Regions from separate parts of the Pseudomonas sp. BN414 genome, predicted to be linked through region 3. Evidence: predicted binding sites of a transcription regulator. Region 3 holds the regulator's gene; each other region holds the start of a gene.
What was found. The regulator FliA, encoded in region 3, starts transcription of late flagellar genes. The targets are predictions, from matches to a motif close to CTAAAGTTTNNNNNNNNNNNGCCGNTAA.
Positions count from the first base shown of each region.

Region 1: a site for FliA is predicted at 3,089-3,116, ahead of E8E95_RS29015 (methyl-accepting chemotaxis protein). Genes of this name have one in related genera too.
Region 2: a site for FliA is predicted at 2,389-2,416, ahead of E8E95_RS30215 (methyl-accepting chemotaxis protein). Genes of this name have one in related genera too.

Region 1 covers NZ_SSOL01000079.1:249,406-255,190, reverse strand. Annotated here, with positions in the region: gene E8E95_RS29020 (TatD family hydrolase) at 1-627, shown strand, start outside; gene E8E95_RS29015 (methyl-accepting chemotaxis protein) at 893-2,923, opposite strand; gene ampE (regulatory signaling modulator protein AmpE) at 3,172-4,008, opposite strand; gene ampD (1,6-anhydro-N-acetylmuramyl-L-alanine amidase AmpD) at 4,024-4,572, opposite strand; gene E8E95_RS29000 (DUF1631 domain-containing protein) at 4,757-5,785, opposite strand, start outside.
Region 2 covers NZ_SSOL01000079.1:512,224-518,008, reverse strand. Annotated here, with positions in the region: gene E8E95_RS30225 (inorganic phosphate transporter) at 1-700, shown strand, start outside; gene E8E95_RS30220 (helicase HerA-like domain-containing protein) at 880-2,373, opposite strand; gene E8E95_RS30215 (methyl-accepting chemotaxis protein) at 2,498-4,375, shown strand; gene E8E95_RS30210 (hypothetical protein) at 4,536-4,709, opposite strand; gene E8E95_RS30205 (CBS domain-containing protein) at 4,720-5,145, opposite strand; gene purU (formyltetrahydrofolate deformylase) at 5,194-5,785, opposite strand, start outside.
Region 3 covers NZ_SSOL01000071.1:198,286-204,070, reverse strand. Annotated here, with positions in the region: gene flhA (flagellar biosynthesis protein FlhA) at 1-1,482, shown strand, start outside; gene flhF (flagellar biosynthesis protein FlhF) at 1,498-2,847, shown strand; gene fleN (flagellar synthesis regulator FleN) at 2,918-3,751, shown strand; gene fliA (RNA polymerase sigma factor FliA) at 3,748-4,494, shown strand; gene E8E95_RS18975 (chemotaxis response regulator CheY) at 4,578-4,952, shown strand; gene E8E95_RS18970 (protein phosphatase CheZ) at 4,973-5,761, shown strand; gene E8E95_RS18965 (chemotaxis protein CheA) at 5,776-5,785, shown strand, end outside.

The DNA of each region.
Region 1 (5,785 bases), on a different contig from region 3:
GACTTCTGCACCGCGCTCGGCCTGCATCCGATCTACCTGGCGCAACACCGGGATGAGCACGTGCGGGAACTGCGCCAGTGGCTGGAGCGCCATGCGGGCAATCCCAAGCTCTGCGCGGTGGGCGAAATCGGCCTGGACTACTTCGTCGCTGAACTGGATCGTGACGCCCAGCAGCGCCTGTTCGAAGCCCAGCTGGCGCTGGCGGCGGAGTTCGAGCTACCGCCGCTGCTGCATGTACGACGCAGTCATGCAGCAGTGATCGCCACCCTGAAACGCTTCCGCCTCAAGCGTCCCGGCATCATCCACGCCTTCGCCGGCAGCCTTGAGGAAGCGAAGGAGTACCGCAAGCTGGGCTTCCGCCTGGGCCTTGGCGGTGCGCCCACCTGGCACCAGGCCAAACGCCTGCGCAAGGTGGTGGCGCAGTTGCCGCTGGAGGACATCGTCCTGGAAACCGACTCACCGGACATGGCGCCCGCCATGCATCCCTACGGCCGCAACAGCCCGGAATTCCTGCCGGACATCTGTCTGGCCCTGGCGGAGATTCGCGGGGTTACGCCCGAGGAGCTGGCCCAAGCGAGTACGCGTAATGCCTGCGAAGTGTTCGGCTGGCGCGACCTGGCGGGGTGAACCTTCCTTGTAGGGGCGAATTCATTGGCTCTGTCGGCGTTAGCCAGGCTTCCGCACCAGCCTGATGCAACCCTCTCCCCCGCCCCTCTCCCGCAGGCGGGCGAGGGGTGACTCGCGCCGGCGAGGCACACGTAATCCTGAAGCCCACACGGGCCTGAACCTTGGAAAATGAGGTGGGGACATGAATTCGCCCCCACAGGAAGACCGCGAACACCGAGCACAAAAAAAGCCCGCCAATCGGCGGGCTTTTTCATCAGGTCAAACCTCAGACGCGGAACGCACCAATCAGCTGCTTGAGCTGCGCGACCTGGCCGGACAGCTCGCGACTGGCCTTCTCGGTCTGACTCGCCCCTTCGGCAGTGCGCTCGCCGGCGTGGTTGATCTCCACGATGTTCTGGTCGATATCGTGGGCCACTGCGGTCTGCTGTTCAGCGGCGGCAGCGATCTGCTGGTTCTGGTCGACGATCATGCCCACCGCACCGAGGATGTTTTCCAGCGCGGCCTGCACCTTGCCGGACTGGTTGACGGTGCCGTCGGCCATCTGGTGGCTGACGTTCATCGCCTTGACCGCAGCGCCGACACCGCCCTGCAGCTTGACGATCATCTGCTCGATTTCCTCAGTGGACTGCTGGGTACGCTTGGCCAGCGTACGCACCTCGTCTGCCACCACGGCGAAACCACGCCCCTGCTCACCCGCACGCGCCGCTTCGATGGCAGCGTTCAGGGCCAGCAGATTGGTCTGCTCGGCGATGCCCTTGATCACTTCCAGCACGCGGCTGATGGAGGCGCTGTCCGCAGCCAGCTGGTTGATCACGCTCACCGACTGGTCGATCTCGCTGGCCAGCTTCTCGATGCTGCCCAACTGGGACTCCACCAGGGCGCGGCCGCTGACGGTTTCCTGGTTGACGCTCTGGGCGCTGTCCACGGCCGCGGCGGCACTGCGCGCGACTTCCTGCGCGGTGGCAGACATCTGGTTCATGGCCGTGGCCACCTGCTCGATCTGGCTGCGTTGCCCGGCGACAGCGATGTTGCTTTCACCCGAAACCTGCTCGACACGGCCGGCCTGGCGTTCGACTTCGGAGACGGTGTGGCCAACCAGTTCGATCAGGTCATGGATCTTAACCACGGTGCCGTTGAACACCTGGCCCAACTCACCCAGCTCATCACGACTCTCAGCCCGGAAGCTCACGGTCATGTCGCCGCCGGCAACCTGATCCATCACCTTGCCCAGGCTCTTCAGGGTGGTGCGGGTGGACACATAGAAGCCGCTGTAGAGGTAGACGATGGCGAGGAACACCATCACCAGCGCTACCACCAGCAACACGGTCTGCACGCGCTTGCCAGCCAGACGGCTTTCCAGCTCAGCCTTGAGGAACGCCAGGGCGCCGTCGTTGAGCTGGTAGGTCTTTTCCAGAGAGGTGCTGACCTGGTCGTAGAACTGCTGCCACGGCGTGTCGAGGGTGTCGGCCATGATGACCTTGTCCTCGAACAGCGTCGCGTTCTGCTTGATAGTGTCGCGGCTCGCGGCGGTCAGCGCGTCCAGCGCCTGGTGACCGCGCGGGCTGCCGTCGAGGGCATCGGCGATCTTCAGGCCGTATTCGGCGTTGAGCTTGTCCAGGTCCAGCAACAGGTCGTCCAGCTTGGTGCTGGCGGCGGAGTTGAGGAAGCCCTGGCCAAGGGAATAGGCACCAACGGCGCGGCCCTTGCCGAGTGCCATGGTGACTTGCGGCGTGGTCGTGGTGATCAGCTCGGTGATCTGGCGCACGTCAGCCTGGTCGTCCTGGCTGAGCCCGGCCTGGCCGGAGACGAATTTCATGAAGACCTGGGAGTTGCCCAGCAGCTTCTCGATCATCGCGCTCTTGCTCTGCAGGGACGTCTCGACCTTGGCGGTCTGCAGGGCAGCGACCAGCTCGTCGCGCTTGGTATTGAAGGCTTCGACCTGCTCAGGCTCGGAGGTAACCGGCGCCAGCGCCTGGAGGGTCTTGAGCAGATCCTGCTCGAGGCTGGTGATGCGTTTCTCCAGGTCCCCGGCCTGACCCGACTGGCCGATCATCGAGTTGATCAGGACCAGGTCGTTGAGACTTTCCAGATTGCGCCGCACATTCAGGCTGGCACCCAGCAGGTCCAGGCTCTGCAACTCGGAACGGGTATTGACGAATTGACGGTAGGAGTCGCGCACCAGATAGAAATTGGTGATCAACATCGGCAGGAAGAACAGAACACTGATCAGACTGAACTTCATGCCGAAACTGAGTCGGTTCATCAGGGCGATGGCAGGATACAACAGGGTCTTCACGAGACGTCTCCTGTTCTCATTTATTGTTATGGGCGCGCTCCGCATGACTGACAGTGCTCCGCCAAGGCCGGCAGCTTCTCCCCACTGCCAGACAGCGACCGGATTTCAATCAGCTACTTCTGTGAGCCATGTCAGACAATTCTGGCGCGCTCATCTGTGTACCCGATATCGGCAGGAGTTTCTGTAACTAAAGGTTAAGCAGGAAGGGCCTGCCCGACGGTTGCGTCGGGCAGGGGATGGAGCGGAGATCAGAACAGCAGCGCCCAGACGGCGAAGCCGGCGTACCAGAGCACAGCCGCGCGAACCAGCAGTTGCCAGAGAGCATCCAGGGTTGCCACGCCGGCATCGCCGCTAACGGGCTCCGGCAGTTCGGCGGCGGCACGACCGGCCAGTTCGATGTACTGCCGAGCCGAGATGTCCCAGTTCAGTAATTCATGCAGCAGCACCCGGCTGACCCCGACGAAGTTGCCCACCAGCGAGAAACTCGCTGCCAGCACTCGGACAGGTAGCCAGTCGAAGGCATGGCGAATCGACTCCGCACGTTCTTGCAAAGCGGGTGTAGCGGCATGCTCGGCCGCCAGCGCAAACAGCCGGTAGGCCAGGGCCGCCACGGGCCCGAGCAACGCATACCAGAAGATCACCGCAAAGAAGCCTTGATACGCCTGCCAGAGCTGATAGCCCTGAACCTGTTGCAACAGGTCGCCGCCCTCGTCCGCCTCCAGGCCGAGGTCGCGTTCAGCGACGTGATAGGCAGCCTGGGTGTCACCGCGCCGCCAGGCATCGCGGAAGGGGCCGAGGTCAGCCAGCACGTCTCCACGCCCCAGGCTGTAGATGATCACCAGCAGGTGCACCGGAAATGCCAACCAGCCATAGGCCACCGGCTCCAAGAGCAGCAGGAGCAGCGCCAGCAACACCAGGGGCGGCAAGACCAGCAGCGCCAGAATCGCCCAGGGACGCTCGCTCAGGCGTGGATTGTTTTCAGCCTTGGCCAGCTCGCGCAGCCAGAAGCCGTCTTGCTGGATATGCCGACGCCAGGCGGAGAACTTCTCGATCCAGAGCACCAGCAACAACACCAGAAAATACATGGGTCCCTCCTCTTCCTAAGGTTTGAGTGCAGCCCGCAGGCGCGCCCAATCAAACGCAGGCCCCGGATCGGTCTTGCGGCCCGGGGCGATATCGCTGTGCCCACAGATCCGCTCCGGTGTGATAGCCGGGAACGCGAGGCGCAACTGCTTCACCAATGCGATCAGCGCAGCGTACTGAGGTTCAGTGAACGGCCGATCATCGGTGCCTTCCAGCTCTATTCCCAGGGAAAAATCGTTGCAGTTGTCCCGCCCGTCGAACAGGGAAACGCCCGCGTGCCAAGCTCGTTCATTGCAGGAAACGAACTGGGTGACGGTGCCGTCGCGCTCGATCAGAAAATGCGCGGATACCTTGAGATCGCGAATGCCCTCGAAGTAGGGATGCTCGGCGGGATCGAGGCGATTCTGGAAGAACTCCTGCACCTTCCCCGTGCCGAACTGCGCGGGCGGCAGGCTGATGTTGTGGATCACCAACAGGGAGACTTCCCCCTGCGGGCGACAGTTGAAGTTGGGCGATGGGCAGTGGCTGATGCCCTGGCACCAACCGGATGCGAGGTCCAGCTGCATGTCGGCTCCTTGGTCTGCCGCCCACTTTAGGCGCAGTGGAGCCATTTTAGCGAGAGGCGAGCGGTAGCTGACCGAGTTCTGCAAAGCCCAACGTGCGGGGTGGAGGCATGGTCATGTTGGGTTTCGCTGCGCTCTACCGCAACCTACAAAAGCGGTGTGCAGAAGTCCCGCCCTTTGGACCGGCTCAAGCCCCCTTGAGCCGACGCAGGTTGCCGATCACCGATTCCAGGGCGCGATCGAACAGGAGTGCGTCGTCCAGCAGACGAATCGCTTGACGGCGGAACTCCACCGCAAGGCCCATGCGGGTTTTCTCCAGCACCTTCATGCCGGTACGGTTGACGAAGATGTACTTGCCGGTGGGCTTGATCAGCGCCGCCAGCTTGCAACGCAGCTTGTGCTCTTCGTCTTCCTGGAACTCGACCCAGCTGCCGACTCGTAGGTTATCGACGAAGCCAAGCGCCTCTTCGTCATCCGCCAGGCTGAGCTCGGGCTCCTGCACCTGGGATTCACCGGGTGCGGCCAGGACGATTTCCTCGACCACGGCAACCATGGCGGGTGCGTCCTCTTCCGGCTCATCTTCATCCGGCAGATCGAGCAGCAGAGGCGGTGACTCGAGGCCGTCGTCGGCAACCACTTCCACCGGTTCGGGTTTGCGGAAACGCTGGAAAGCCTGGACGTGCAAGGCCTCCAGCTGGCTGAAGAATTCACTGGTGGAGAAGGGATCGAACGCGGCGCTGGCCAGCCCTTCGCGCAGGGACTTGAGCAGGCCCGGCACCAGTTCCAGCAGGCGGGCACGCGCTTCGGGAGCCTCGTGGGGCTCCACGCTCCAGATCAGATCGTCCATGGTCTGCTGGCTGGCCTGCCATTCAGACGACTCCACGCCGTGCTTGAGGCAGCTCAGCAGCATGACCTTGCTCCAGGCCTCCTGCAGCAGGCGCACCACCACTTCCGGCAGGGTACGGCCCAGCAGACGCTGGTTGAGCGCTTCCTCAACCTGCCGGCGAGCCAGTTCTGCCTTCGCGCGGCCTTCTTCGGCATCGCGGGTGCGCTGCTCCAGCAGTTCACTGCGACGACGTTCGTCACCGGTGTAGGAAAGGAACTCGGCAAGCAGCTCGGAGAAGATCGCCGGATCGTCGACGAAGTCGTTCAGCAGGCGCTGCACCACTTGTTCGATGCGCTGGTAGAGATTGTCGCGCTGGGCATCGTCCTGCTC
Region 2 (5,785 bases), on a different contig from region 3:
TACCCGCGACGCGGCGACCCACCTGAGCCAGTTCTACCAGCGTCATACCGACACCCTCGGCGAGATGCTGGCGCTGGGCAAAAGCAATGGCAGCGAGATGCCGCAGCTTTATCGCTGCGATCCCAAGCAGACCGAGCCGACCATCGCCGCCCTGCTCAACAGCCTCAACGGCGTGGCCAACTACCGTGACCTGAGTGACGAAACCCGCGTGGAAGTCCGCCGCTACCTGCTCTGCCTGGACGACACCGCGAAGAAGGTAGGCAAGCTCTCCGAACTGCCGGCCCGCGAAAAGGCCGACCTGGAGAAGCTGCGCAAGGACCTGACCGCCACCACCGAATACGCACCGTTCTGGGTGATCCTGGCCGTGGCCCTGGCCCTTGGCATCGGCACCATGGTGGGTTGGAAGCGCGTGGTACGGACCGTCGGAGAGAAGATCGGCAAGCACGGCATGACCTACGCACAGGGCATGAGCGCGCAGATCACCGCGGCCTGCGCCATTGGCCTCGCCAACGTCTACAGCCTGCCGGTGTCTACCACCCACGTGCTGTCCTCCGGCGTCGCCGGCACCATGGTCGCCAACAAGAGCGGCCTGCAAGGTGGCACCGTGCGCAACATCCTGATGGCCTGGGTGCTCACCCTGCCGACCACGATCGTGTTGTCCGCCGCCCTCTTCTGGCTGGCCATCACCTTCATCGTCTGATTCGGACGAGCATGAAAAAGGGCGCCTTGTGGCGCCCTTTTTCGTTCTGTAAATCGCTGCGCTTCTGTAGGGGCGAATTCATTCGCCAAGGGCGGCGAAGCTGCCCCCAAGTGAATCGCAGGGCAGACCTTCGGCCTGCATGTCGATTGAAATCGACCCCACAAAGGCAACCGCACACCTCAACGGCGCTTGCTACCACCCAACAACGATCCCATCAGGCCGCGCACCAGTTGCCGGCCGAGCTGGTTGGCCGCCTGGCGCACCGCGGTCTTCATCGCCTGACTGGCGAAGGAGCCCAGTAACTCACCGGCAAGATCTCCCATGCCAGGTGGGCTGGCCTGCGCCTTGCCGCCCTTCTGCGCCGGCTCTTCGGCGGGTGCCTGGGCGGCACGGGCGGTGAGCATTTCATAGGCGGATTCGCGATCGATCGGCTTGTCGTAACGCCCGGCCTGTGGCGAGCTTCGCACCAGCGCGGCGCGTTCGCTGTCATTCAGTGGGCCGATTCGTGACTGAGGCGGTGCGATGGCTACGCGCTGGACCATGGCCGGGGTGCCCTTCTCTTCCAGCGTCCCCACCAACGCCTCGCCGATGCCCAGTTCAGTGAGCACGCTCAATGAGTCGAACGCGGGATTCGGGCGGAAACCATCGGCCACTGCGCGCAGCGACTTCTGTTCCTTGGCGGTGAAAGCGCGCAGGCCATGCTGGATGCGCAAGCCGAGCTGCGCCAATACGTCATCCGGCAGGTCGCTGGGGGATTGAGTGACGAAGTACACGCCAACACCCTTGGAGCGAATCAGTCGCACCACCTGCTCCAGGCGCTCCTGCAGGGCCTTCGGGGTACCGGCGAAGAGCAGATGCGCCTCATCGAAGAACAGCGCCAGCACCGGCTTGTCCGCATCGCCACGCTCAGGCAATTGCTCGAAGAGTTCGGCCAGCAGCCAGAGCAGGAAGGTGGCATAGACCTTGGGCGCCTCGTGGACGAGCCGACTGGCGTCCAGTAGATGGATGCGCCCACGGCCGTCGCGGTCCGGCTGGAGAATGTCCTCCAACTGCAGTGCCGGCTCGCCGAACAGCGCCTCGGCACCCTGCTGCTCCAGGGTGGCCAGGCGTCGCAGGAGGGCCTGGGCGGAGGCGCCAGCGAACAGGGCACGGTCCTCCCCCAGCAGTTCCGGGTGATCCTTGAGATGGTTGAGCAGCGCCTTGAGGTCCTTCAGGTCGAGCAACAGCAGGCCTTCGCGGTCGGCGACCTGGAAGGCGGCATAAAGCGCGGCCTGCTGGCTGTCGGTCAGCTCCAGCAGGTTGCCCAGTAGTAACGGGCCCATCTCGCTGAGGGTGGTGCGCAGCGGATGGCCAGAGTGCCCGGCGACATCCCACAGGGTTACCGGGTAAGCCTGCGGCCGATGACCAAGCCAGGGCATGGAAGCGATGCGCTCGGCCACCTTGCCCTGGGGATTGCCCATGGCGCCAAGGCCGCAGAGATCGCCTTTGATATCCGCCGCGAACACCGCCACACCGGCATCGCTGAAGACTTCGGCCAGGCGCTGCAGGGTCACTGTTTTGCCGGTGCCGGTCGCGCCAGCGATAAGACCATGGCGATTGGCCAGCTTCATGGCCTGGGAGACGGCAGTGCCCTGGGGGTCAGCGCCGAGAATCAGGGAGTTTTGATCGGGCATTTCGCCTTCCTCGGTTAAAGCTTTCATTGATTCCCGCCGATATATAAACCGACGTTTCTACTCAGTTTTTCAGCACTCACGTGCCATGAAGACTGGTGCCTGACCCAACCGGACGCAAGCAAACATGATCAAAAACCTCAGGTTCAGCCACAAGATTCTGCTCGCCGCCTCGCTGGTGGTCATTGCAGCCTTCTCGCTGTTCACCCTGTACAACGATTACTTGCAAAGGAATGCGCTCCGAGACGATCTGGAAAACTATCTGCAGGAAATGGGCGATGTCACCGCCAGCAATATCCAGAACTGGCTTTCGGGCCGAATTCTGCTGGTGGAAAGTGTGGCCGAATCCCTTGCAGCCAACCCTTCAGCCGATGCCGTACCTGCACTGCTGCAACAGCGGGCACTGAGCTCGACTTTCGCGTTCACCTACTTCGGCACGCAAGACGGGCAATTCACCATGCGCCCGAATAGCGCGATGCCCGATGGCTACGATCCGCGCACCCGCCCCTGGTACCAGGGCGCCAAGAGTGCCGGCGGCACCACGCTCACCGAACCCTACGTGGATGCGGCAACCGGCCAGTTGATCATGACCATTGCCACGCCGGTGCAGTCCCTCGGCGTCGCGGGCGGCGACCTGAGCCTGCAGACACTGGTGCAGATCATCAATGCGCTGGACTTCGACGGCATGGGCTACGCCTTCCTGGTCAGCGCCGACGGCAAGGTCCTGGTGCATCCGAACAAGGACCTGGTGATGAAGAGCCTGCGGGACATCTATCCGCAGAACACGCCCGCCATCAGCACCGGCTTCAGCGAAGTCGAAGTGGACGGCACCACGCGCATCCTCACCTTCGCCCCGGTTAAAGGACTGCCCTCGGTGAACTGGTACATCGGCGTATCGGTGGACAAGGACAAGGCCTACAGCATGCTCAATGAGTTCCGCGCGTCGGCCATCATCGCCACCGTGATCGCCGTGGTGATCATCATGATCCTGCTCGGCATGCTGATCCGCGTGCTGATGCAGCCTCTGCACATCATGGGTCGCGCCATGCAGGACATCGCCCAGGGTGAAGGCGACCTGACTCGCCGCCTGGCGATCCACACCCAGGATGAGTTCGGCGAGCTGGCCAGCGCCTTCAACCGTTTCCTCGAGCGTATCCACAGTTCGATCCGCGAAGTGTCTTCGGCCACTAATCAGGTCAATCAGGTCGCCAAACTGGTGCTCAACGCCTCCAACTCGTCCATGAGCAACTCCGACGAGCAGGCCAACCGCACCAACAGCGTCGCCGCCGCGATCAACGAACTCGGCGCCGCGGCCCAGGAAATCGCCCGCAACGCCGCCGACGCCTCGAACCAGGCGTCTTCCGCGCGCACCCTGGCCGAGGATGGCCGCCAGGTGGTGGAACGCACCATCTCCGCGATGAACGAGCTGTCCGGGAAGATCCGCGCCTCCTGCGGCAACATCGAGACGCTGAACAGCAAGACGGTGAACATCGGCCAGATCCTCGAAGTGATCAAAGGCATCTCTGAACAGACCAACCTGCTGGCGCTCAACGCCGCCATCGAAGCCGCCCGCGCCGGGGAAGCCGGCCGTGGTTTCGCCGTGGTGGCCGATGAGGTACGCAACCTGGCCCACCGCACCCAGGAGTCGGCGCAGGAAATCCAGCAGATGATCGAGGAGCTGCAGGTCGGCGCCCGCGAGGCGGTCACGACCATGACCGAGAGCCAGCGCTACAGCGAGCAGAGTGTGGAAATCGCCAACCAGGCCGGCGAGCGCCTGGGCAGCGTGACTCACCGCATCGGCGAGATCGACGGCATGAACCAGTCGGTGGCCACCGCCACCGAGGAACAGACCGCCGTGGTCGACTCGCTGAACATGGACATCACCGAGATCAACACCCTCAACCAGGAAGGCGTGGAAAACCTCCAGGCAACCCTGCGCGCCTGTGCCGACCTGGACCAGCAGGCCGCGCGCCTGCAGCAGTTGGTGGGCAGCTTCCGGATCTGACGGCTACCCTCTCCCCCGGCCCCTCTCCCTGAAGTGGAGAGGGGTGACTCGCGCCTGGCAATTCGTCGCAAGCCTGCACGATCTACTCCCTCTCCCTTCAGGGAGAGGGTTGGGGAGAGGGAAACCAACCCGCAGCAGAGCCACAAACAAGAAAGGCGCCCTAGGGCGCCTTCTTCGTTTCTTCCTCTTCCTGCGTCTTTCGCCACAACTCCGCCGCGCCGGGGAACTCGGTGCCGTTCTCCTCGCTCAGCTCATCGGGGTCATAGCGTCGTACGCAGCCTTCGCCAAGGGTGGGCGGCGGGTTGGAGGTGGCTCGGTCAAGTGGGTCAGCCATGGGGCAATCCTCAGACTTCCGGGGGTTGTTCAGCGTCATGCCGGGCAAAACCTTTCACGGCAAGCAACACATCGCGTCGACTGATTTGGCCGATCAGCACGCCCTCTTCGACTACCGGGAAGCGCTGACGCTTGTCGCGCAGGAAACGCTGGCAGATGTCGATGATGTCAGCTTCGGGGGAGACGGTCTCCAGCTGGGTCGACATGCATCCGCCGACACTGCCAATCGCAGCCTCGCAATGGGCGCCGGAAAGAATGCCGCCCAAGCAGTCGCCTTCCGAAAGCATGCCGATCAGATGGCCCTGGGAGTCCACCACGGGAGCACCGGAAATCCGGTGCTCCAGCAGCCGCTCGATGGCGAGGAGAAGATCGGTGTCGGACCTGAAGGTCACCAGGTGGCGCGTCATGCAGTCGCGCACCTTGATCGACTTGAGCATGGGCGGGCTCCTCTGCCGGTTGGCCGGAGTGGATGCCCACCAAGCTCGTCAGTTGAACACGACGGTCTTGTTGTCGTGCACCAGCACCCGGTCTTCAAGGTGATAGCGTAGCCCACGGGACAACACCATCTTTTCCACGTCCTTGCCGAAGCGAACCATGTCGTCGACGCTGTCGCGATGGGTCACGCGCACCACGTCCTGCTCGATGATCGGACCGGCGTCCAGCTCTTCGGTGACGTAGTGGCAGGTGGCGCCGATCAGCTTCACGCCCCGCAGCGATGCCTGGTGGTAAGGCTTGGCGCCCACGAAGGACGGCAGGAAGCTGTGATGGATGTTGATCACCTGGTGGGCGTAGCGCTGGCAGAGTTCCGGCGGAAGGATCTGCATATAGCGGGCAAGCACGACGGTATCGGCGTTGTGCTCTTCCACCAGGCGCGAAACCTCATCGAAGGCCGGCTGCTTGTTCTTCGGATCCACCGGCACGTGGAAGTAAGGGATACCGTGCCATTCCACCATGCTGCGCAGGTCGTCGTGGTTGGCGATCACGCAGGGGATCTCGCAATCCAGTTCGCCGCTGTGCCAGCGGTGCAGCAGGTCGGCCAGGCAGTGGGACTCGCGACTGGCCATCAGTACGACGCGC
Region 3 (5,785 bases):
ATCCTCTTCATCAACCTCATCGGCGGCATGGCCATCGGCATGCTGCAGCATGGCCTGAGCTTCAGCGACGCCGGCCGCATCTACTCGCTGCTGACCATCGGCGACGGCCTGGTGGCGCAGATTCCGTCGCTGCTGCTGTCCACCGCGGCGGCCATCATGGTGACCCGCGTGTCCTCGTCCGAAGACATGGGGCAGCAGGTCAATCGCCAGATGTTCGCCTCGCCCAAGGCGCTGGCGGTATCCGCGATGATCCTCATTGCCATGGGCCTGGTGCCGGGCATGCCGCACGTGTCGTTCGTTGGCCTGGGCCTGGTGGCTGCCGGCGGTGCCTGGTGGATCTGGCATCGGCAGAAGCAAGTCAAGGAGCAGGCGGTGCAGGAGGAGCAGCGTCAGCAGGAATTGCTGCCGGCTCAACGTGCACAGGAAACCAAGGAGCTCGGCTGGGACGACGTGACCCCGGTGGACCTCGTCGGCCTGGAAGTGGGCTACCGCCTGATTCCGCTGGTGGACCGCAACCAGGGCGGCCAGTTGCTGGCTCGGATCAAGGGCGTACGCAAGAAGCTGTCCCAGGAAATGGGCTTCCTGATGCCCTCGGTGCATATCCGCGACAACCTCGACCTGCTGCCCAACGCCTATCGCTTGACGCTGATGGGCGTCAGCGTGGCCGAGGCGGAGGTTTATCCGGACCGCGAACTGGCGATCAACCCCGGCCAGGTGTTCGGCACCCTCAATGGGGTCGCCGCCAAGGATCCGGCGTTCGGCCTGGAGGCGGTGTGGATCGACGCCAGCCAGCGTGATCAGGCGCAGTCGCTCGGCTACACCGTGGTCGATGCCGGCACCGTGGTCGCCACTCACCTGAATCAGGTGCTGCACAAGCACGCCCACGAGTTGCTCGGCCATGAAGAAGTCCAGCAACTGATGCAGAACCTGGCCAAGAGCTCGCCACGTCTGGCCGAAGAGCTGGTGCCGGGCATGGTGTCGCTGTCGACCCTGCTCAAGGTGCTCCAGGCCCTGCTGCAAGAGCAGGTGCCGGTACGTGACATCCGCACCATCGCCGAAGCCATCGCGAACATCGCGCCGAAGAGTCAAGATCCCGCCGCGTTGGTCGCGGCGGTCCGTGTCTCGCTGGCGCGCGCAATCGTGCAAAGCATTGTAGGACTAGAGCCGGAGCTGCCTGTGATCACTCTGGAACCCAGGTTGGAACAGATATTGCTGAATAGCCTGCAGAAGGCCGGACAAGGTTCGGAAGATGGCGTTCTCCTCGAACCCGGAATGGCCGAGAAGCTGCAACGTTCCCTGGTGGAAGCGGCGCAGCGCCAGGAAATGCTCGGCAAGCAGGCGATCCTGCTGGTGGCCGGACCGATCCGGGCGATGATGTCGCGCTTCGCAAGGCTCGCCGTGCCAACCATGCACGTACTGGCCTACCAGGAAATACCGGACAACAAGCAGGTCACCATAGTTGCGACTGTGGGGCAGAACTAACCGAGGTCAACGGCCATGCAGGTCAAACGTTTCTTCGCCGCCGATATGCGTCAAGCCATGAAGCTGGTGCGTGATGAACTGGGCGCGGATGCCGCCATCATCGGTAACCGCCGTGTCGCCGGCGGTGTCGAGCTGACCGCGGCGCTGGACTACCCGATGCCGGCAGCGGCCCCGAGCAGGCCGAACCCGGCCCTCGAGGCGGAGTTGCGCAAGACCCAGGCGCGCATTGCCGAAGCCCAGGCTGAGTTGACCACCCGTGCTCAGGCCGACGCCGGCAAGGACCGTCAATTGTTCGCCGGGGAGCCCCTGACCGCCATCGAGTCGGAGCTGCCGGAATCCGCCCTGGCCGCTGCCATGAATCGCCCTCGCGCGGTACCCCGTGCTGTGGAGCCCGTCAGTGCGCCCCAGCCCGCTGCCGTGGATCAGGCCGCCCTGGATGCCATGCGCTTCGAACTGAGCGGCCTGCGTGAACTGATCGAAGTGCAACTCGGCTCCATCGCCTGGGGCCAGATGCAGAGCCGCCGCCCGCAGCAGGCCAGCCTCTGGCGCCGCCTGCAGCGCATGGGCCTGCCGGCTGAACTGGCCCGCGCCCTGCTGGACAAAGTGGCCAAAGTCAGCGAGCCGCGCCAGGCCTGGCGCATGCTGCTGGCGCACCTGGCTCACGCCATTCGCACGCCGCAGATCGAACCGATGGAAGAGGGTGGCGTGATCGCCCTGGTCGGTCCGGCCGGCATGGGCAAGACCACAACCCTGGCCAAGATGGCTGCCCGCTACGTGCTCAAGTACGGCGCGCAAAACGTCGCCCTGGTGAGCATGGACAGTTTCCGCATCGGCGCCCAGGAGCAGATCAAGACCCTGGGCCGAATCCTCAATGTGCCGGTGACCCTCGTCGATCCGGGCCAATCCCTGACCCAGGCCATCGCGCCCCTGGCCCGCAAGCGTGTGGTGCTGATCGATACCGCCGGTCTGCCGGTCAACGATCCGGCCCTGACCATGCAGCTCGAAGCGCTGGCCAGCCGGGCGATAAACGCGAAGAATCACCTGGTGATGGCGGCCACCAGCCAGAGCCAGGTGCTCAAGGCGGCCTATCACAGCTACAAGCGTTGCGGCCTGGTCGGTTGCATCATCACCAAGGCGGATGAAGCCGCCAGCCTGGGCGAGGTATTGGGACTGGCTATCGGCCAGCATCTCCCGGTAGCCTATCTGGCCGACGGCCCGCGAATCCCGGATGATCTGCAGGTTCCGCGCAGCCACCAGCTGGTGAGTCGTGCGGTCAGCCTCCAGGCTCCGGAGGACCCGAGTGAAGAAGCCATGGCCGATCTGTTCGCCGGGCTTTACCAGAATCCGGCGCGCCGCGCCGGTTGAAGAATTGTGAGCCGCCCCGTGTGGGGCGGTGCTGGACCGCCAAACTGGCCCCTAAGGCAAGGTATTTGAAATGGGTAGTATGCATCCCGTACAGGTGATCGCGGTGACCGGCGGCAAGGGCGGCGTTGGCAAGACCAACGTGTCCGTCAACCTCTCGCTGGCCCTGGCCGATCTCGGCCGCCGCGTCATGTTGTTGGACGCCGACCTCGGCCTGGCCAACGTCGACGTCCTGCTCGGCCTTACCGCCAAGCGCACCCTGGCCGATGTGATCAATGGCGAATGCGACCTGCGCGACGTGCTGTTGCAGGGGCCGGGGGGCATTCGCATCGTCCCGGCCGCCTCCGGCACCCAGAGCATGGTGCAGCTTTCGCCCATGCAGCACGCCGGCCTGATCCAGGCATTCAGCGAGATCAGCGACAACCTCGACGTGCTGGTGATCGACACCGCCGCCGGCATCGGCGATTCGGTGGTCAGCTTCGTCCGTGCCGCCCAGGAAGTGATAGTGGTGGTCTGCGACGAACCCACCTCCATCACCGACGCCTACGCGCTGATCAAACTGCTCAACCGCGACTACGGCATGAGCCGCTTCCGCGTGCTGGCCAACATGGCCCACAGCCCGCAGGAAGGGCGCAACCTGTTCGCCAAGCTGACCAAGGTTACCGATCGCTTCCTCGATGTCGCCCTGCAGTACGTGGGCGCCGTCCCCTATGACGAATCGGTGCGCAAGGCCGTGCAGAAGCAACGCGCGGTCTATGAAGCCTTCCCGCGCTCGAAGTGCTCCCTGGCGTTCAAGGCCATCGCACAGAAGGTCGACAGCTGGCCGCTGCCGGCCAATCCGCGGGGCCACCTGGAGTTCTTCGTCGAGCGGCTGGTCCGGCAGCCGTCCACGGAAACCCCTGTATGACACCCGCCACGGGGCTGCGTATGTACGGCAAGGCACAGGCAAGGGATTCGCAACATCAGCTGATCGAACGCTACGCCCCCCTGGTCAAGCGCATCGCCTATCACCTGCTCGCGCGCCTTCCGGCCAGCGTTCAGGTGGAAGACCTCATGCAGTCTGGGATGATCGGACTGCTCGAAGCCTCGAAGAAATACGATGGCAGCAAGGGTGCCAGTTTCGAAACCTACGCCGGCATCCGCATCCGCGGGGCCATGCTCGACGAGGTCCGCAAGGGCGACTGGGCGCCACGTTCGGTGCACCGCAACACGCGCATGGTGAGTGACGCGATCCGCACCATCGAGGCCCGAACAGGTCGCGACGCTAAAGATCAGGAAGTTGCTGCCGAACTTGGATTGAGTCTCGAAGACTACTACGGCATCCTGAGCGACACCTTGGGCAGCCGCCTGTTCAGCTTCGACGACCTGTTGCAGGACGGCGAGCAGGGCGGTGTGCACGAGGACGCCGGTGTCACCCAATTCTCGCCTTCCCATGATCTGGAAGAAGACCGTTTCCAGGCCGCGCTGGCTGATGCCATCGCGAACCTGCCGGAGCGTGAGCGCCTGGTGCTGGCGCTGTATTACGACGAAGAACTGAACTTGAAGGAAATCGGTGAAGTGCTGGGGGTCAGCGAATCACGTGTCAGCCAGTTGCATAGCCAGTGCGCCGCACGCCTGCGCGCACGGCTCGGCGAGTGGCGCGCGCGCTGAACGGTACACCGCTTTCAGATTTGGATGGCGTCCCCGGCAAGAGGGACGTTTGAGACTGTACGGAGGTCGACTTGGACAAGAACATGAAAATCCTCATCGTTGATGATTTCTCGACGATGAGACGCATCATCAAGAACCTCTTGCGCGACTTGGGATTCACCAATACCGCCGAAGCGGACGATGGCACCACCGCCCTGCCCATGCTGCACAGCGGCAACTTCGACTTCCTCGTGACCGACTGGAACATGCCCGGCATGACCGGTATCGACCTGCTGCGCGCGGTACGCGCCGATGAGCGCCTGAAACACCTGCCGGTGCTGATGGTGACTGCCGAGGCCAAGCGCGACCAGATCATCGAAGCGGCCCAGGCCGGTGTGAACGGCTATGTGGTCAAGCCTTTCACTGCCCAGGTCCTGAAAGAAAAAATCGAGAAGATCTTCGAGCGGGTCAACGGCTGAATGTCAGCCGCGAGGGCACCATGGACCAGAAAGAACACCTGCTGGGAGACTTCGAGTCGACCCTGAAAGACCGTGCGCGGGAACTGGTGGACAGCCTCGAAAAAGGCAACTTCACCGACGCCGTACAACTCATCCACGAACTCAATCACGTCCGTGATCGCGGCCTCTACCAGGAAGTCGGCAAGCTCACCCGTGAGCTGCACAACGCCATCGTCAACTTCCAGATCGACCCGCACCTGCCCCATGCCAAGGAGATGTCGCAGATCGCCGATGCGACCGACCGCCTTTCCTATGTGGTGCAGATGACCGAAAAGGCCGCGAACCGCACCATGGATCTGGTGGAGGAAAGCGCGCCGCTGCTGGGCGGCCTGAGCGACGAAGCCCAGAAGCTGGGTGAGGAATGGGGCCGCTTCATGCGTCGGGAAATCGGCGCGGACGGATTCCGTGACCTGGCCCGCCGCATCGAGCAATTCCTCGCCCGCAGCCAGCGCGACACCGATGCGCTGTCCGGGAAGCTCAACGACATCCTGCTCGCACAGGACTACCAGGACCTCACCGGCCAGGTGATCAAGCGCGTCACGCAACTGGTCACCGAGGTGGAAAGCAACCTGGTCAAGCTGGTGATGATGGCCAGCCAGGTCGATCGCTACGCCGGCATCGAGCACGACCACGCCGCGCTGCGCGCAGAGCTGGAACAACAAAAAAATCCTTCCAGGGGTGAAGGTCCGCAGATCCATGCCGATATACGTGAGGACGTGGTGTCCGGACAGGACGACGTCGACGATCTGCTATCCAGCCTTGGGTTTTAGGGAGCACTCCACTTATGAGCTTCG